Regions from separate parts of the Streptomyces cinnabarinus genome, predicted to be linked through region 1. Evidence: riboswitches for the same ligand, from Rfam matches in the RefSeq annotation. Region 1 holds a riboswitch; the other holds the start of a gene.
What was found. Region 1 has a riboswitch for S-adenosylmethionine ahead of thrC (threonine synthase). Riboswitches for the same ligand answer to the same signal wherever they lie in the genome.
Positions count from the first base shown of each region.

Region 2: linked by a shared signal. The riboswitch ahead of STRCI_RS11790 (aminotransferase class V-fold PLP-dependent enzyme) and the one ahead of thrC (threonine synthase) in region 1 are both predicted to bind S-adenosylmethionine.

Region 1 covers NZ_CP114413.1:4,194,341-4,203,900, reverse strand. Annotated here, with positions in the region: gene otsB (trehalose-phosphatase) at 1-28, shown strand, start outside; gene STRCI_RS18825 (alpha,alpha-trehalose-phosphate synthase (UDP-forming)) at 29-1,450, opposite strand; gene STRCI_RS18820 (glucosyl-3-phosphoglycerate synthase) at 1,513-2,457, opposite strand; SAM riboswitch class I at 2,598-2,737, shown strand; gene thrC (threonine synthase) at 2,756-4,039, shown strand; gene STRCI_RS18810 (MoaD/ThiS family protein) at 4,099-4,374, shown strand; gene STRCI_RS18805 (cold-shock protein) at 4,805-5,008, shown strand; gene groL (chaperonin GroEL) at 5,341-6,963, shown strand; gene STRCI_RS18795 (NADH:flavin oxidoreductase) at 7,162-8,292, shown strand; gene STRCI_RS18790 (MFS transporter) at 8,411-9,560, shown strand, end outside.
Region 2 covers NZ_CP114413.1:2,604,215-2,613,774, forward strand. Annotated here, with positions in the region: gene STRCI_RS11765 (NYN domain-containing protein) at 1-13, opposite strand, end outside; gene STRCI_RS11770 (hypothetical protein) at 83-322, opposite strand; gene STRCI_RS11775 (rhomboid family intramembrane serine protease) at 477-1,214, shown strand; gene STRCI_RS11780 (Lrp/AsnC family transcriptional regulator) at 1,211-1,492, shown strand; gene STRCI_RS11785 (protein kinase domain-containing protein) at 1,648-3,735, opposite strand; gene STRCI_RS11790 (aminotransferase class V-fold PLP-dependent enzyme) at 3,793-5,154, opposite strand; SAM riboswitch class IV at 5,259-5,375, opposite strand; gene trpD (anthranilate phosphoribosyltransferase) at 5,451-6,515, opposite strand; gene qcrB (cytochrome bc1 complex cytochrome b subunit) at 6,638-8,275, opposite strand; gene qcrA (cytochrome bc1 complex Rieske iron-sulfur subunit) at 8,272-9,327, opposite strand; gene qcrC (cytochrome bc1 complex diheme cytochrome c subunit) at 9,324-9,560, opposite strand, start outside.

The DNA.
Region 1 (9,560 bases):
GCTCAGCGCCTTGGCGGACCGCCTGTAGTCAGGAGCCGGTGAGTGCCGTCAGCTGGTCCAGGAACCACTGCGACGGCGGCAGGGCGGTCGCCGCCGCCGACAGCCGCTTGGCGCGCTCCGCCCGCTCCTCGGGGGCCATGGTGAGCGCCTCGTGCAGGGCGTTCGCGGTGCCCAGGATGTCGTAGGGGTTCACCACGAGCGCGTCCTCGCCCAGTTCCGCGTACGCCCCCGCCTCCCGCGACAGGACCAGTACGCAGCCCTCGTCGGAGACGACCGGCACCTCCTTGGCGACCAGGTTCATCCCGTCCCGGACCGGGTTGACCAGGGCCACGTCGGCGAGCCGGTACGCGGCCAGGGACCGCGCGAAGTCGTCCTTGACGTGCAGCACGACCGGGGTCCACCCCGGCGTCCCGTACTGGGAGTTGATCTCGTCCGCCAGCCGCTGCACCTCGGCGGTGTAGTCCCGGTAGACGGCGAGGTCCTGCCGGGAGGGGTAGGCGAAGGCCACGTGCACGACCCGCTCGCGCCACTCGGGGCGGTCGTCGAGGAGCTGCCGGTACGCCAGCAGTCCGCGCACGATGTTCTTCGACAGCTCGGTCCGGTCGACCCGGACGATCGTCTTTCGGGCGGCCCCGGAGGGCCCGGCCCCGATTTCCGCCCGCAGCCCGGTGATCCGCTCCTCGACGTCCGCCTCGTGCGAGCGGGCGCGCAGGAACTCGGCGTCGGCCCCGAGGCCGTGCACACCGACCTCGGTGTCCCCGAGCCCGCCCGTCAGCTCGGTGCAGCAGACGGTGAAGGCGTCCGCCCAGCGCCGGGTGAGGAAGCCGAGCCGGTCGGCGCCGAGCATGCCCTCCAGCACCTCGCGCGCCACCTGGTCGGGCAGCATGCGGAAGTAGTCCACCGGGGCCCACGGGGTGTGCGAGAAGTGGCCGATCCGCAGGTCGGGGCGGAGCTTGCGGAGCAGTCCCGGCACCAGCGTCAGGTGGTAGTCCTGCACCAGGACCGCCGCACCCTCGGCCGCCTCGTCGGCCAGCGCCTCGGCGAAGGCCCGGTTGTAGCGGGTGTAGTTCTCCCACTGCCGCCAGAAATCGGCGTCGAACACCGGTTCTAGCGGAGTCTGGTAGAGCATGTGGTGCACGAACCACAGCACGGAGTTGGCGACGCCGTTGTACGCGTCCGCGTGCACCTCGGCCGGAATCGGCAGCATCCGCACGCCGTCCTCGCCGACCCCGCGCCGTACCGCCTCGCGGTCGCCGTCGGAGAGCGCCGAGCAGACCCACAGGGCGCCGGCGTCCGGGCCGATGGCCGAGAGTCCTGAGACCAGTCCGCCGCCCCCGCGCCTGGTGCGCAGTGAGCCGTCCTGCTGGACCTCGTAGGAGACCGGGCCGCGGTTCGACGCGACCAGCACCTGGGCGGCACCGCGGGCGGAAGCCACATGCGTGGAAGCCATGTGCTCCAACCTAGCCCGTGCCGTAAACGCTCAAACGTACGAGCCGCTGGACGAGACGAGGGTTACGCCACCTTGCGGGAGGCGTACTCCGCGATCTCCACCATCGGCGGCCGCTCCTCGGTGTCCACCGAGTACGTCCGCGGCTCGAAACCGTCCTCGCCGCGCTCGAACTGGGTCAGCGAGGGGCGGACGAGATGCCCGCGGGCCAGCCGGAGCTGGGCGGTGCGGTAGATCGCGGCGGACATCCGGCCGAGCGCCTGCCCGTCCTGGTGCCGGTGCTTGCGCACCCCGACGTCCACCTGGGCCAGCGCGTCCAGGCCCACCAGATGCAGGGCGTCGATCAGCATGCCGAGCTCCACGCCGTAGCCGACCGGGAAGGGGAGCTGCTCCAGCAGGGAGCGGCGGGCCGCGTACTCCCCGCCGAGCGGCTGGACGAACCCGGCCAGCTGCGGCCAGTGCATGTTCAGCAGCGGGCGGGCCATCAGCTCGGTGACCCGGCCGCCCTGGCCGGCGGCCCCGCCGAGCGGACGGTCGTACATCGCCTTGACCAGGTCCACCCCGGGGTCGGTGAGCAGCGGGCCGACGATGCCGGAGACGAAGTCCGAGGAGAACTCCTTCAGGTCCGCGTCGATGAAGCAGACGATGTCGCCCCGGGTGACCAGCAGCGAGCGCCACAGCACCTCGCCCTTGCCGGGCACCGCGGGGATCCGCGGCAGGATCGCGTCCCGGTGCACCACGGTCGCCCCGGCCGCCGCGGCGACCTCGGAGGTCCGGTCGGCCGAACCGGAGTCCACCACCACGATCTCGTCGACCAGCGGGACCTGCCGCATCAGGTCGTGCCGGATCACCGCGACGATGTCCCCGACCGTCTCCTCCTCGTTGAGCGCGGGCAGCACGACGGAGACCGTCTGGCCAGTGCGCTGCTTGGCCGCCAGGACCTGGTGGAGCGGGCGGTCGGTCACCGACCAGGAGCGGGTGGCCAGCCAGCGCTCGACTTCGTTCAGCACAGTGCGCGGCTCCTCTTCTGTCTGTGATCCATCTCGCGGTTCGGACGACTATCTCAACTGTCCAGGTCGTCGGTTACAGTCTTGAACAACGCGGATGACCATCGCATGTCCGGGATGGCCCGACGTTCACAACTTCATACCGCTCATCCAGAGGGGCAGAGGGATACGGCCCGATGAAGCCCCGGCAACCCTCCAGTCGGCTCTCGTTCACGCGAGGCTCCCGGCTTGGGAAGGTGCCAAATCCGTCTCACGGCGAGATGCGTCGTGAGGAAGATGAGGAGAAAGGGCCTCGCCTCACATGGCTGTGCAGACTGTCGCAAACACCGGAAATCCCACCGTCGACCTCGGTCCCGCCGCTGCCCTGAGCTGCCGCGAATGCGGCCACCGCGTGCCTCTCGGCCCGGTCTTCGCATGCGAGGAGTGTTTCGGCCCGCTGGAGATCGCCTACGACTTCTCGGCCTACGACACCGAGGAACTCCGCAAGCGCATCGAAGCGGGACCCGCGAACATCTGGCGGTACGCGCCGCTGCTGCCCGTCCCCGCGGACGTGGCCGACAAGCCCAACATCAACCCCGGCTGGACCCAGCTCGTCAAGGCCGACAACCTGGCCCGCGAGCTCGGCGTGACCGGCGGTTTGTATGTGAAGGACGACTCCGGCAACCCGACGCACTCCTTCAAGGACCGCGTCGTCGCCCAGGCGCTGGAGGCCGCGCGCGCCTTCGGCTTCACCACGCTCTCCTGCTCCTCCACGGGCAACCTGGCCGGTGCCGTCGGCGCCGCCGCCGCCCGCGCGGGCTTCCGCTCCTGCGTGTTCATCCCGCACGACCTGGAGCAGGGCAAGGTCGTCATGGCCGCGGTCTACGGCGGTGAGCTCGTCGGCATCGAGGGCAACTACGACGATGTGAACCGCTTCTGCTCCGAGCTGATCGGCGACCCGGCCGGCGAGGGCTGGGGCTTCGTCAACGTCAACCTGCGGCCGTACTACGCGGAGGGCTCCAAGACCCTCGCGTACGAGATCTGCGAGCAGCTCGGCTGGCAGCTCCCCGACCAGCTGGTCGTGCCGATCGCCTCCGGCTCGCAGCTCACGAAGATCGACAAGGGGCTCCAGGAGCTGATCAAGCTCGGGCTCGTCGAGGACAAGCCGTACAAGATCTTCGGTGCGCAGGCCGAGGGGTGCTCGCCGGTGTCGGTGGCCTTCAAGGCGGGCCACGACGTCGTCCGCCCGCAGAAGCCGAACACCATCGCCAAGTCGCTGGCCATCGGCAACCCGGCGGACGGGCCGTACGTCCTGGACATCGCGCGCCGGACCGGCGGTGCGGTGGAGGACGTGACCGATGAGCAGGTCGTCGAAGCGATCAAGATCCTCGCCCGGACCGAGGGCATCTTCGCGGAGACCGCCGGTGGTGTGACGGTGGGCGTCACGAAGAAGCTCATCGAGAACGGCGTCCTCGACCCGTCCCTGACCACGGTCGTCCTCAACACGGGCGACGGCCTCAAGACCCTTGACGCGGTGGCCGGTACGGGGCTCACGGCCACGATTCGCCCCAGCCTGGATTCGTTCCGCGAGGCCGGGCTCGTCTAGCCGCACATCGAGCACAGCCCCGCGCCCCTGGGTGCGTCGTCCTTCCGGAGGTTTTCATCGTGAGCGTTACCGTCCGCATCCCTACCATCCTGCGCACCTACACCGGTGGTGCCGCCGAGGTCGCCGCTGAGGGCGGCACTCTCGCCGAGGTCATTGCCGACCTGGAGAAGAACCACACGGGTATCGCCGCCCGGGTTCTCGACGACCAGGGCAAGCTGCGCCGGTTCGTCAATGTGTACGTCAATGACGACGACGTCCGCTTCGAGCAGGGGCTGGAGACGGCGACGCCCGACGGGGCCGGTGTTTCCATCATTCCGGCCGTCGCCGGCGGCTGATCGTTACCTTCGGTAACGTGCGTCACAGAGAGTTCATCGAATTGCCCTCTCCGTAAGACAAACGGAGGGGGCAATTCTGCATGGTTGAGCCCTGTAGAGTTGGGGAACGCGCTTCTCCCCGCATGCCGGAAGCATATGAGTACCGGCTTCCGATGCGACAAGAAGTAGCCAAAGTGTGCGCGCCTTTTGCGCCGTCTATGCCTTTTGTGGGGCCCGACTTGCCCTGAATTCGGGCGAATTCTCACTACATTCCGGACCGGACACGTCCAGAATTCTCGTCCGATTGACCTGTTGCAGACGGCAGTTGGACAGATACATTCAGCCGCGGTCGACGCGTTCCGGCGCACGCCCCCAAACCGTGGGGGGTGAGGTCTGACCCGGATCCGCGAAGTGCGGATCTGTGCAAGGGCCAGTAATAGGGGAGTTAGGCATGGCTCAGGGCACCGTCAAGTGGTTCAACGCGGAGAAGGGGTACGGCTTCATCGCGGTCGACGGTGGTGCGGATGTTTTCGTCCACTACAGCGCGATCCAGATGGACGGGTACCGCACCCTGGAAGAGGGCCAGCGGGTCGAGTTCGAGATCTCGCAGGGCCAGAAAGGCCCGCAGGCCGACATGGTTCGCGTCACTGCCTGAACGCGCGACCAACGAACCGCAAGCGACGTCTTCTGCTGAAGGGCTCGCACCTAGGGGACCCAACCCCCAGGGTGCGGGCCCTTCCGCGTGCCCGGACGCCGTCGGCGCACCGTCGCCGCACCCGCCCGATCCCCGAGAGCCGCTTGCACTCGCATGGGCCGAGTGCTAATCATTGGCGTTAGCACTCTGAAGGTGAGAGTGACAAAGAAGGACCGGGTCGGTGAGGCCCGCAGGCCGGGTGGGGCAAGGAACCACGAGGCAGGCAGGCCGTCCGTCGCGGGCGCGGGCGCGGTCCGAAGGAATCACCCCCAGTCCTGGAGGGACCACTTCACATGGCCAAGATCATCGCGTTCGACGAGGAGGCGCGGCGCGGCCTCGAGCGCGGCATGAACCAGCTCGCGGACGCCGTGAAGGTGACGCTCGGCCCCAAGGGCCGCAACGTCGTCCTCGAGAAGAAGTGGGGCGCCCCCACGATCACCAACGATGGTGTGTCCATCGCCAAGGAGATCGAGCTGGAGGACCCGTACGAGAAGATCGGCGCCGAGCTGGTCAAGGAAGTCGCCAAGAAGACGGACGACGTCGCCGGTGACGGTACGACCACCGCGACCGTGCTCGCCCAGGCGCTGGTCCGCGAGGGCCTGCGCAACGTCGCCGCCGGTGCCAACCCGATGGCCCTGAAGCGCGGTATCGAGAAGGCCGTCGAGGCCGTCTCCGCCGCCCTGCTGGAGCAGGCGAAGGACGTCGAGACCAAGGAGCAGATCGCCTCCACGGCCTCCATCTCCGCCGCCGACACCCAGATCGGCGAGCTGATCGCCGAGGCCATGGACAAGGTCGGCAAGGAAGGCGTCATCACCGTCGAGGAGTCCCAGACCTTCGGTCTGGAGCTGGAGCTCACCGAGGGTATGCGCTTTGACAAGGGCTACATCTCGGCGTACTTCGCCACCGACATGGAGCGTATGGAGGCGTCCCTGGACGACCCGTACATCCTGATCGCCAACTCCAAGATCGGCTCCGTCAAGGACCTGCTCCCGCTGCTGGAGAAGGTCATGCAGTCGGGCAAGCCGCTGCTGATCATCGCCGAGGACGTCGAGGGCGAGGCCCTGTCGACCCTGGTCGTCAACAAGATCCGCGGCACCTTCAAGTCCGTCGCCGTCAAGGCCCCGGGCTTCGGTGACCGTCGCAAGGCGATGCTGAACGACATCGCCATCCTCACCGGCGGCGAGGTCATCTCCGAGGAGGTCGGTCTCAAGCTCGAGAACACGACCCTCGACCTCCTGGGCAAGGCCCGCAAGGTCGTCATCACCAAGGACGAGACCACGATCGTCGACGGCGCCGGCTCCTCGGAGCAGGTCCAGGGCCGGGTCAACCAGATCCGCGCCGAGATCGAGAACAGTGACTCGGACTACGACCGCGAGAAGCTCCAGGAGCGCCTGGCCAAGCTCGCCGGTGGTGTCGCGGTCATCAAGGCCGGTGCCGCCACCGAGGTGGAGCTCAAGGAGCGCAAGCACCGCATCGAGGACGCCGTGCGCAACGCCAAGGCGGCCGTCGAGGAGGGCATCGTCGCCGGTGGTGGCGTGGCCCTGCTCCAGGCCTCCCAGGTGTTCGAGAAGCTGGAGCTCGAAGGCGACGAGGCCACCGGTGCCAACGCCGTGAAGCTCGCGCTGGAGGCCCCGCTCAAGCAGATCGCCGTCAACGGTGGTCTCGAGGGTGGCGTCGTCGTGGAGAAGGTCCGCGGTCTGCAGGTCGGCCACGGCCTGAACGCCGCGACCGGCGAGTACGTCGACATGATCGCCGAGGGCATCATCGACCCGGCGAAGGTGACCCGTTCCGCGCTGCAGAACGCCGCCTCCATCGCCGCGCTGTTCCTCACCACCGAGGCCGTCATCGCCGACAAGCCGGAGAAGGCCGCCGCGGCCGCTCCGGGCGGCATGCCGGGCGGTGACATGGACTTCTGATCGACCCCGGTCGATCAACGTCCTTACCGAGGGCGGCACCCCCTGTTCGATCGGGGGGTGCCGCCCTCGGGCATGTGTTGCCGGGGTCACGTCCGCGATGCGGATGCAGGGGAATGGGGCGCGGGGCCGTCGGGGTTGACGCTGAGGTGCGTTCAATGCGCGCGCACATACCATCCGGTACCCCCAAGGAGCCCCCACGTGACCGTCGCCGCATCCGAGGCCGCCTCGCGCGCCGCCGAGATCCTCTCCCGTCCGACCTCGATCAACGGCCTGACCGTCCCCAACCGCATCGCCATGGCGCCGATGACCCGGATGTTCTCCCCGGGCGGCGTCCCGGGCGAGGACGTGGTCTCGTACTACGCCCGACGCGCCGCGGCCGGTGTCGGTCTGATCGTCACCGAGGGCACGTACGTCGGACATGACTCGGCCGGGCAGAGCGACCGGGTGCCCCGGTTCCACGGCGCCGAGCAGCTCGCCGGGTGGACGAAGGTCGCCGACGCGGTGCATGCCGCGGGCGGCACGATCGTCCCGCAGCTGTGGCACATCGGGATGGTGCGCGAGCAGGGCCAGCCCCCGTTCGCCGACGCCCCCGCCGTCGGCCCCTCGGGTCTGCGCATCGGCGCCGACGAGCCCACCGGCAAGGCGATGACCCGGCAGGACCTGGACGACGTCATCGGCGCGTTCGCCGAGGCGGCGGCCGCCGCGGAGCGCATCGGCTTCGACGGCGTCGAGATCCATGGCGCCCACGGCTACCTCGTCGACCAGTTCCTGTGGGAGGGCACCAACCGCCGCTCCGACGCCTACGGCGGCGACCGGGTCGCCCGTGCGCAGTTCGGCGCGGAGATCGTGGCCGCCGTACGGGAGAAGGTCTCCGCCGACTTCCCCGTCCTCTTCCGTTACTCGCAGTGGAAGCAGGAGGCCTACGACGCCCGCCTCGCCGAGACCCCGGAGGAGCTGGACGCCATCCTCGCCCCGCTCGCTGCGGCCGGTGTCGACGCCTTCCACGCCTCCACCCGCCGCTACTGGCTCCCCGAGTTCGACGGCTCCGACCTGAACCTGGCCGGCTGGACGAAGAAGCTGACCGGCAAGCCCGCCATCACCGTCGGCTCGGTCGGTCTGGACGGCGACTTTCTCAAGGCGTTCCAGGGCGAGGGTGCCGCGGTCGGCAGCCTGGACAACCTCCTGGACCGCATGGAGCGCGAGGAGTTCGACCTGGTCGCCGTCGGCCGCGCCCTGCTCCAGGACCCGCACTGGGCGGAGAAGGTCCTGGCCGGCCGGGTCTCCGAGCTGGCCCCGTACGACGCGTCCTCGCTGAGGTCCCTCAGCTGATCCACGGATCAGGGGCCCGGGTCCGTCCCGGGCCCCTGACCTGCCTCCCTTGAGTAAGTCAATCAACTGACTTAAAGTTGCCTCGGTCAAGCTCTTTTGTGCCGACGGAGGCCCCTGCATGTCCGACACACTTGCTCAGCCCGCCCCGGCGGGGGGCTCCGCGCCGCCGCGGACGAATGCCGTGGTGGCGGTGCTCGCCTTCGCCGGCATCGTCGTCTCGCTGATGCAGACCCTCGTCATCCCGATCGTCCCGGAGCTGCCGAGGCTGCTGGACGCCCCGGCCTCGGACACCGCCTGGGCGGTCACCGCCACCCTGCTCGCCGCCGCCGTGGCCACCCCGGTCGTCGGCCGCCTCGGTGACATGTTCGGCAAGCGGCGGATGCTGCTCGTGAGCGCCGTCATGCTGGTCGCGGGCTCGCTGGTGTGCGCGCTCAGCGACTCCCTGGTCCCGATGATCATGGGCCGGGTGCTCCAGGGACTCGCCTCCGGTGTGATCCCGCTCGGCATCAGCATCATGCGGGACGAGCTGCCCGCCGAGCGGCTGGCCTCCGCCACCGCCCTGATGAGCGCCTCCCTCGGCATCGGCGGCGCCCTGGGTCTGCCGGCCGCCGCGCTGATCGCCGACCACTACGACTGGCACATGCTGTTCTGGGCCTCGGCCGCGCTCGGCGCCGTCGCCACCGTGCTGGTCCTGCTCTTCGTGCCGGAGTCCAGGGTCCGCACCGGCGGCCGCTTCGACCTCGTCGGCGGTCTGGGCATGGCGGCCGGACTGGTCTGTCTGCTGCTCGGCATCTCCAAGGGCGCCGACTGGGGCTGGACCAGCTCCACCACGCTCGGTCTGTTCGCCGCGGCCGTCGTCGTCCTGCTGGCGTGGGGCTGGTGGGAGCTGCGGGTGCAGCAGCCGCTGGTCGATCTGCGCACCACCGCCCGCCGTCAGGTGCTCGTCACCAACCTCGCCTCGATCGCCGTCGGCTTCGCGATGTTCGCGATGTCCCTGGTGCTGCCGCAGCTCCTTCAGCTGCCCGAGCAGACCGGGTACGGCCTCGGCCGGTCGATGCTGGTCGCCGGTCTGGTCATGGCGCCCTCCGGCCTGGTCATGATGGCCACCGCGCCGGTCTCGGCCGCCGTCTCCAAGGCCAAGGGGCCCAAGGTCACCCTGATGATCGGCGCCCTGATCGTGGCCGCCGGTTACGGTCTGAACATCCTTCTGATGTCCGAGGTCTGGCACTTCGTGCTGGTGTCCTGTGTCATCGGCGCCGGTATCGGCT
Region 2 (9,560 bases), 1.6 Mb from region 1:
CGGTCTCCACCATCCGTCGTCACCCCAATACCTGTGCGGGACCCCCTGGCTGAGGGGATCCCCCGAGCGGGGCCCGCTCCGCTCAGGAGCCGGCGCCCGGCCTGTCCACGAGTTCCACCTGGTCCACGGCGTTGCACCAGCGGCAGCGCACCGACTCGATGGTCTCACTGACCACCTCGCGCTCCTCGACCTTCGGCTCACCGGCGAGGTCGAGGTGGACGTACTCGACGACCTTCGACGAGCGGGTCACGTCGAAGCGGGTGAGGTTGCCGCACAGAGTGCAGCGCCACCGCGTGGTGGCCGTCGGCAGGGGAACCGTCATCGCGACTGTTCTTTCCTTCCAGTGTCGGTGACTCACCGGTGTCCCGGTGCGTGTGGCTCGTAACCCTACGGCCTGGCGGGTACTCACCGCTCGGCCGTCCACGGCGGCGAGGCGGTCTGTGAGAGTAGGCCCCGTTACGTCATGCTCTGTGTTCATGATCGGCAACTGGACCAGCACGGCCGTCCGGGGTATGCGGATGCCCGCCGCGCCCGTCACTTACGCACTGATCGGCCTGTGCACGCTGATCTTTCTGATCGGGCCCGCCTCGGGGCTGAATCCCGGCTACGGCACCGGGGACGGGCTGATCGCGGCGCAGCGGGCGTACTTCCGGCGCTGGGGGGTGGTCCCGGCCGAGCTGTTCGAGGGGTCGCCGCGGGCCGCCCTCACCCCGGCCACGGCGCTGTTCGTGCACGGCAGCTGGGTGCACCTGCTGGGCAACATGCTCTTCCTCTACGTCTTCGGCGTGATGACCGAGGAGCGCATGGGCCGTGTCCAGTTCACGCTCTTCTACCTGGGCTGCGGCTATCTCGCCCTGCTCGGCTACGCGGCCGCCAACTCCGACTCCGAGCAGTCCCTGGTGGGCGCGTCCGGCGCGATCTCCGCGGTGCTCGGCGCGTTCCTGGCGCTGTTCCCACGGGCCCGGGTGACCAGCCTGCTGCCGTTCCTGTTCTTCCTGCCGCTGCGCTTCCCGGCGTGGGTGGTGCTGCCCTTCTGGGCGGCCCTGCAATGGCTGGCGGCGGGCCGGGCGGCGAACGGACCCGGGGTGGCGTATCTGGCCCACCTCGTGGGCTTCGGCCTGGGCTGCGGCTTCGCCTGGGTGCGGTTCGGCCGTACGACTAGAGTGAAGGCCGTCCCCGCGACGCCGGCCCCCGAGGGAGAGAAACAACCGTGATCACCGCGATCGTGCTCATCAAGACCAGCGTGGACCGGATTCCCGAGATCGCCGAGCAGATCGCCTCGCTGGACAGCGTGAGCGAGGTCTTCTCCGTCACCGGCACCTACGACCTGATCGCCATGGTCCGGGTCAAGGAGCACGAGGACCTCGCCGAGGTCATCCCCGGCCGCATCAGCAAGATCCCGGGCGTGGAGGGCACGGACACCCACGTGGCGTTCCGCACCTACTCCCAGCACGACCTGGAGGCCGCGTTCTCGATCGGCCTGGACGGCTAGGGCCGGTCCGTTCGGATCAGTCCGGCGTCGCGGGCCCTGGCACGCACATCTGCGGCGTTGTCGCCTTGCAGCTGCAATCACCAGACCCCGCTCGACTCGGGCCGGGCAGCACCGCGTCTTGCAGCCGGCCTGATCCAAACGACAGGTCCTGGGAGCTAGGACGTCAGGTCGAGGGCTGCGATGCCCTCGGCCGAGGTGACGTAGATGCGGTTGCCGCGGATCAGCGGGGCCGAGACCGGGTAGCCTGCGGGCAGCGGGAAGCGCCAGATCCGCTCGCCCTTGAGGTTCAGGGCGTGGATCTCCTCGGGGGTCTGGACGAAGATCCGGCCGCCCGAGAACGCCGGTTCGGTGACGTCGTCGTCCCCGGCGCGGTACGTCCAGGCCGGTTCGCCGTCCGCCGTGAACGCCTTCAGGACCTGGTCCTCCGTGACGAGGGCCAGCGAGCCGGCCGCGGTGACCGGGTACTCCCACCCGCCGTCGGCCTCCTTGCTCCGCCACAGCCGGTTCCCGTCGAGCGAGTAGCCGTGCCAGGTCCACTCGCCGGCGGAGGCCGCGGCCAGGGCCCGGCCCGCCACCACCACGGGCCGCCGGAGGTCGGTGGCCACCTCCACGTCCCACAGCGGTGTACCGTCCCCGGCCTCGAAGGCGGCCAGCCGCCCCGCGCGGGTGCCTGCGTAGACCACGCCCTGGTGCACCAGCGGTGCCTCGGTGAGCGCGCCCTTGAGCCCGCGCTGCCAGCGCGCACTGCCGTCCGCCGCGTAGGCGCGCAGCTCCCCGATCTCCTCGTCCCCGGCGCCCACCACGATCGTGTCGCCGACGAGGACGGGGGCGGTGCCCTCCGGCCCGAGGTCCCTGCTCCAGCCGCGCTTGCCCGCCGTGTCGTACCGGCACAGCCGCAGCCGCTGGGAGCCGTCCGCGCTGTCGCCCTCGACCACGGTGCAGTACACGCCGTCCGCCGTCGCCACGGGATCGAGACCGGAGCCCCCGAGGTCGGCCTTCCAGAGGTCGGCGCCATCGGCGGAGAGCGCGTACAGGTCGACGGAGGACGTGGCGGCGTACAGCACGTCACCCTTGGGCGAGAGCGCGCCGAGCTGCCGTGTCATGACCTGGTCCAGGGAGACCTGCCAGCGCACGGCCGGCTTCCCGGTGGCCGGTGCGGACGGCGTGTCCTTCTTCCCCCGCTCCGGCTCCCGCAGCCACCACCAGCCGCCCACGCCCGAGGCTGCGGCCACCACGGCCCCACCGGCCACGGCCCGCAGCACACCCCGCCGCGACGGCGGCACGGGCGCCCCGGCCGGCGGTACGACCGCGTCCGGCACCGTCACCGGGGCCACGTACTCGACCCCGCTCTCCCGCTCACCGTCCTCCCCCGGCACCCACCGCGCGCCGCCCCCGGTGAACCAGCCCGGCCGCGCCGCGGCGCGCAGTGACGCCTCGGTGTGTCCCACGGCCGCCATGACGGCCTCCGGCAGCGGCCGCCCGGCCGGGTCCTGACGAAGACAGGACTCCACCAGCGGGCGGAACTCCCCGGGCACCGCCGACAGATCGTGGTCGCCGTTCAGGATGCGCAGCAGCACCACCGACTCGTGCCCCTCGCCGAAGGGCGGGCGGCCGCCGGAGGCGTGGGCGAGGACGGCGCCCAGCGCGAACACATCGCTCTGCGGGCCCACTCCGGTGCTGTTGCGGATCTGTTCCGGGGAGACATAGCCGACCGTGCCGACGATCGATCCGGGATTCGTCAGCGCGGTCGCCTCCAGCGCCCGGACGATGCCGAAGTCGATGACCCGCGGTCCGTCCGCGGCCAGCAGGATGTTGGAGGGCTTGAGGTCCCGGTGGACCAGGCCCCTGGCGTGGATCGCGGTCAGGGCCCGGCCGAGCGCCGCCGCGAGCAGCCGTACGGCGGGCGCGGGCAGCGGACCGGCGTCCAGGACCGCGTCCCGCAGGGTCGGCCCCTCGACGAACTCGGTCGCCATCCACGGCGGTTCGCCCTCGGGATCGGCGTCGACGACCCGGGCGGTGTACGTGCCGTCCCCGCCCACGTCCCGCGCGGCCCGCAGCTCCTGGCGGAACCGGGCGCGGAAGGTGCGGTCCCCGGCGTGCTCGGGCCGCACCACCTTGACGGCCAGCCGCACCCCGCCGCGCGCCTCGGCGAGATACACCTCGCCCATCCCTCCGGCACCCAGCCGTCCGAGCACCTCGTACGGCCCGATCCGTCGAGGATCCGTCTCCCGCAGCGCCTGCACCCCGCCGCCCCCCGTTCGTCCCCGTTCGATTCCCCCCGGGGAGCGTACGTCAGCGGATCACACCGCGGGCACGCAACGCCCGTCCTCCGTGCGGTAGTTCCACTTCGCACCGTCGCTGACCAGCTCGCGCACCGCGGTCACGAACCGCTCCACGTGCTCGTCCGGCGTGCCCGCGCCGAAGCTGACCCGGATCGCGTTGAGGGACTTCTCACCCGGCGCCGCCTCGGGGGCGCCGCACTCCCCCTGGGTCTGCGGGTCGCTGCCGAGCAGGGTGCGGACCAGGGGGTGGGCGCAGAACAGGCCGTCGCGGACGCCGATGCCGTACTCGGCGGAGAGGGCCGCGGCGAAGTGGGAGCTGTTCCAGCCGTCGACGACGAAGGAGAGGACGCCGACGCGCGGGGCGTCGTCGCCGAAGAGGGAGAGGATCCGCACCTCGGGCACCTCGGCGAGGCCCGCGCGGACCTTCTCGATCAGGTACTCCTCACGGGCCACCAGGGTGTCGAACCCGGCCTCCGTCAGGGCCTTGCAGGCCGACGCGATGGAGTAGGCGCCGATGACGTTCGGCGAACCGGCCTCGTGCCGCGCCGCGCTGTCGTGCCACTCCACGTCCACTCCCCCGTCCGCGCGGCGGCTGACCTTGCGGCTGGCGCCGCCGCCCGCGAGATACGGCTCGGCCGCGCGCAGCCAGTCGGCGCGTCCGGCCAGGACACCAGAGCCGAAGGGGGCGTAGAGCTTGTGGCCGGAGAAGGCGATCCAGTCGACGTCGAGGTCCTGGACGGAGACCGGGTGGTGCGGGGCGAGCTGGGCGGCGTCGAGGACGATCCGGGCGCCGTGCGCGTGCGCGGCGGCGGCCAGTTCCCGCACCGGCCACAGCTCGCCGGTGACGTTGGAGGCGCCGGTGACGCAGACCAGGGCCGGGCCGTGGGGGGCACGGTCGGCGAGGGCGCGCTCCAGGTTCGCCACGGCCTGCTGCGGGGTGCGCGGGGCGTCGAGGTAGGTGACCTCGGCGTCCTGCCAGGGCAGCAGCGAGGCGTGGTGCTCGGTCTCGAAGACGAAGACCTGGCAGTCGGCGGGCAGGGCGGCGGCGAGCAGGTTCAGCGAGTCCGTGGTGGACCGGGTGAAGATCAGCTGGTCGTCGGCGCGGCAGTCCAGGAACTCGGCGACGGTCCTGCGGGCGTTCTCGAAGAGGTCGGTGGAGAGCTGCGAGAGGTACCCGGCACCCCGGTGGACGCTGCCGTAGTACGGCGCGTAGGCGGCGACGTCGTCCCAGACGCGCTGGAGGGCGGGGGCGCTGGCCGCGTAGTCGAGCGCGGCGTAGGTGGTCTCGCCGCCGGTGACCAGCGGGACGGTGACATCCCGGCCCAGAACGGGCAGCGGGGAACAAATGGCCGGGGCGGAGGCAGCGGTGGAGACAGACATGACGAGGGCTCCCGTGAATGAAGAGGTGTGAGAGAAAAGGGGTACGCAGAAGCGGGGCTCAGCGGCCCTATCGCATTCGCTTGCTCACGGAAGAAACTCCTCGACGACCGCGCTTGCCATGAACCTTGCTGTTCACGGCCTGGTCTTCACCCGGGGCACCCCGCCACGGACGGAGGGTTGCCGGACAGTCGGCCGGGGCCTCATGACTGTCACTCATGACCTGGTACAGGAACGTACGCGAAATGATCGATGCCCCGCAACCCGTGTCCGGATCGCGGGACATCCCGCACCGCTCGTTACTGGTTGCTGGCGGCGACCCAGCGCTCCAGCGTCCGCTTGGCGGCGCCCGAGTCGATCGACTCCGCGGCCTTCGCCATGCCGGCGCCGATCTGCTCGGCCAGCGGCGCCCCGGTGGGGTGCAGGGCGACCAGGGCCGCAGCCGAGTTCAGCAGGACCGCGTCCCGGACCGGGCCGGTCTCGCCGTTCAGCAGGCGCCGGGCCACATCCGCGTTGTACGCGGCGTCCGCGCCGCGCAGGGCCTCGACGGGGACGAGGTCGATACCGACGTCCCGGGGGTCGAAGGACTCCTCGGTGACCTTGCCGTCGCGGACGGTCCAGACCCGGGAGGTCGAGGTCGTGGTCAGCTCGTCCAGGCCGTCGTCGCCGCGGAACACCAGGGAGGAGTTGCCGCGCTCGGCGAACACCCCGGCCACGATGGGCGCCATCCGCGGATCGGCGACCCCGACGGCCTGCGCCCGCACCCGGGCCGGGTTGGTCAGCGGACCGAGGACGTTGAAGACGGTCCTGATCCCCAACTGGCCGCGCGCCGCGCCCGCGTGACGCATCGCCGGATGGAACTTCGCCGCGAAGCAGAAGGTGATCCCGGCCTCCTCGGCCACCTGCGGCACCCGGGCCACCGGCAGGTTCAGGTTCACCCCGAGCTTCTCCAGGACGTCCGAGGAGCCGGAGGCGGAGGACGCCGCCCGGTTGCCGTGCTTGACGACCTTGGCGCCCGCGCCGGCCACCACGATCGCGGACATCGTGGAGATGTTCACGGTCTTGGCGCCGTCGCCGCCGGTGCCGACGATGTCGACGGTGTCGCCCGCCACCTCGATCACGTTCGCGTGCTCGTACATGGTGCGGACGAAGCCGGTGATCTCCTCGACGGTCTCGCCCTTGGCCCGCAGGGCCACCACGAACCCGGCGATCTGCGCGTCGGTCGCCTCGCCGCGCATGATCAGGTCCATCGCCCAGGCCGTGTCGTCGGCGCTCAGGTCGCGCCCCTCCAGCAGGCCGTTCAGCAGCGGGGGCCAGGAACGGCCCGCCGCGGTGTCGCCTCCAGCGGGGGTCACAGCGCTCATAAGGCCGCTCCTGAGTGTCGTAAGAGAGTGTGACCCCACCCTATCCAGCTCAGGGAACGGAGAAGGGCCCCCGTCCGAAGACCGGACGGGGGCCCTTCTGGTGCGCGTGGCGTGCGCAGCGATCAGTGGTGGCCGTGGCCGCTCGTGATCTCCTTGTACTCCTCGACGGTCGGCTTCGGAATCTGGGATTCCTCGCCGTAGTACGCATTGCTGAGCTTGGCGCGCAGCTTCTCGGAGCCCTTCACCTTGCGCTCGACACCGTTCTCGTCGACCGTCGGGCCGATCTCGGCCGGCTGGTACTGCTCGTGCGCGGTGAGGGTGTGCAGCGCGTCCTGGCTGAGCGGCTCGTGCACCTCGATGAACTCACCGTGCGGCAGGCGCTTGATGATGCCCGACTCGCGGCCGTGCAGCACCTTGTCCTTGTCCCGGCGCTGCAGGCCCATGCAGATCCGCTTGGTGACGACGAACGCCAGGACCGGGGCGACGAAGAACGCGATCCGGACGAACCAGGTGATGGCGTTGATCGACAGGTGGAAGTGGGTGGCCCACAGGTCGTTTCCACCACCGATCAGCAGCACCATGTACCAGGTGATCCAGGCGACACCGAAGGCGGTACGGGTCGGCGCGTTGCGCGGGCGGTCCAGGATGTGGTGCTCGCGCTTGTCGCCGGTGACCCAGGACTCGATGAACGGGTAGACCGCGATCGCGACCAGGACCAGCGGGAAGATCACCAGCGGGATGAACACACCCAGGACGAGCGTGTGACCCCAGAAGTTGATCTCCCAGCCCGGCATGACACGGATCAGGCCCTCGGAGAAGCCCATGTACCAGTCGGGCTGGGCGCCGGTGGACACCTGGTCCGGCCGGTAGGGGCCGATCGCCCAGATCGGGTTGATCGTGGCGATCGCCGAGATGGCCGCGATGACACCGAAGACCAGGAAGAAGAAGCCTCCGGCCTTGGCCATGTAGACCGGCAGCAGCGGCATGCCGACGACGTTCTTGTTGGTCTTGCCCGGGCCCGCGTACTGCGTGTGCTTGTGGAAGACGACCAGGATCAGGTGGCCGACCACCAGACCGAGCATGATGCCCGGCAGCAGCAGGATGTGGACCGAGTAGAAGCGGGCCACGAAGTCGCCGCCCGGGAACTCCCCGCCGAACAGGAAGAACGACAGGTACGTGCCGACGATCGGCACGGACAGGACCGCACCCTCCATGAAGCGGACACCGGTTCCGGAGAGCAGGTCGTCCGGGAGCGAGTAACCGGTGAAGCCGGTGAACATGCCGAGGACGAACAGCAGGAAGCCGAAGACCCAGTTGATCTCACGCGGCTTGCGGAACGCGCCCGTGAAGAACACGCGCATCATGTGCACGAACATGCCCGCGAGGAAGATCAGCGCGGCCCAGTGGTGGATCTGCCGGATGAGCAGACCACCGCGGACGTCGAAGGAGATGTGCAGCGTGGAGCTGAACGCCTCCGACATCAGCTGTCCCTGGAGCGGGACGTAGGAGCCGTGGTACTCCACCTCGTTCATCGACGGGTGGAAGAACAGCGTCAGATACACACCCGTGAGGATGATGATGATGAAGCTGTAGAGGCAGACCTCACCCAGCATGAACGACCAGTGGTCGGGGAAGATCTTGCGCATGTTGGCCTTGGCCAGGCCGTAGATGCCCAGTCGGCCGTCCGCCCAGTCGGCGACACGCTCGCCGGCGGGGGCTTTCCCGCGCGAGCGGGACTCGGTGGTCTCGGTAGTACTCATCCGCGCTCCCAGAATGCAGGACCGACGGGCTCATCGAAGTCGCCGAGCGCCTCGAGATAGCCCTCGTCGTTCACGCCGATGCGCAGCTGCGGCAGGGCGTGACCGGCGGGACCGAAGATCACTCGGGCGCCGTCGGAGAGGTCGAAGGTGGACTGGTGGCAGGGGCACAGCGCGTGGTGCGTCTGCTGCTCGTACAGGGAGATCGGGCAACCGACGTGGGTGCAGATCTTCGAGTACGCCACGATGCCCTCGTGCGACCACTCGAGTTCGCGCTTGTCCTTGATGTTGTCCGGCTGGATCCGGACGATCATCAGGGCGGCCTTGGCGATCTCGACCTGGAAGTCGTGGTCGTGCTCCTCAAGGCCCTCCGGCTTGCAGAAGGTGAGGGAGCCGACCGCGACGTCCGAGGGACGCAGCGGCTCGTTGGTGTTCATGTTGACCAGCAGCTTGCCCTTGGACCACCGCGTGTGGCGGAGCTTGGTCCCGGGCAGCGGGCCGAGGTCGCGCAGCAGGATGACACCGGAGAGCGGGAACAGCGCCAGCGCGCCGAACATCGTGTTCCGGACCAGCTTGCGACGGCCGATCGCGGACTCCCGGGCGCCGTCCGCGAAGTCGGCCAGAACCTTGGCCTTGACCTCGGGCGGCGACTGGACCGCGTGCCGCTCCTCGGCGACCTCTTCGTCCGACATCAGCGTGCGGGCCCAGTGGACCGCGCCGGCGCCGATGCAGAACAGCGAGACGCCCAGGGTCATGCCCAGCGCGAAGTTCAGCGCGCTGATGTGACCCAGCGGGAAGATGTAGACCGACTTGTCGGCGTCGATCGCCACGTAGGAGGCGATGAAGCCGACGGTGGCCAGCATCGACACCGTGAACAGGAAGGCGACCGCGCGCTCGGACCGCTTGGCGGCCCGCTCGTCGATGTCCTGGATCCGGTGCTCGTGGGGCGGCAGGCCGGGGTCCGCGAAGGGATCCTTGTCGTCGGCGACGCTCGCCTCGCCGTGTGCGTCCTGCTCTGCGGGCAGGTTCTCTTCTGGAATGTCTTGGCTACTCATGACTTCTTGGCCTTTGCGGTCCGAGCGGCGACCCAGACGGCGACCGCGATCAGCGCGCCGAGTCCGAAGACCCAGGCGAACAGGCCCTCGCTGACCGGACCGAGTCCGCCCAGCTCAAGACCACCGGGGCTCTCGGTGTCGTCGCTGTTGACCGCGTCGAGGTACGCGATGATGTCCTTCTTGTTCTGCTCCGACAGCGTGGTGTCGGGGAAGGAAGGCATGTTCTGCGGGCC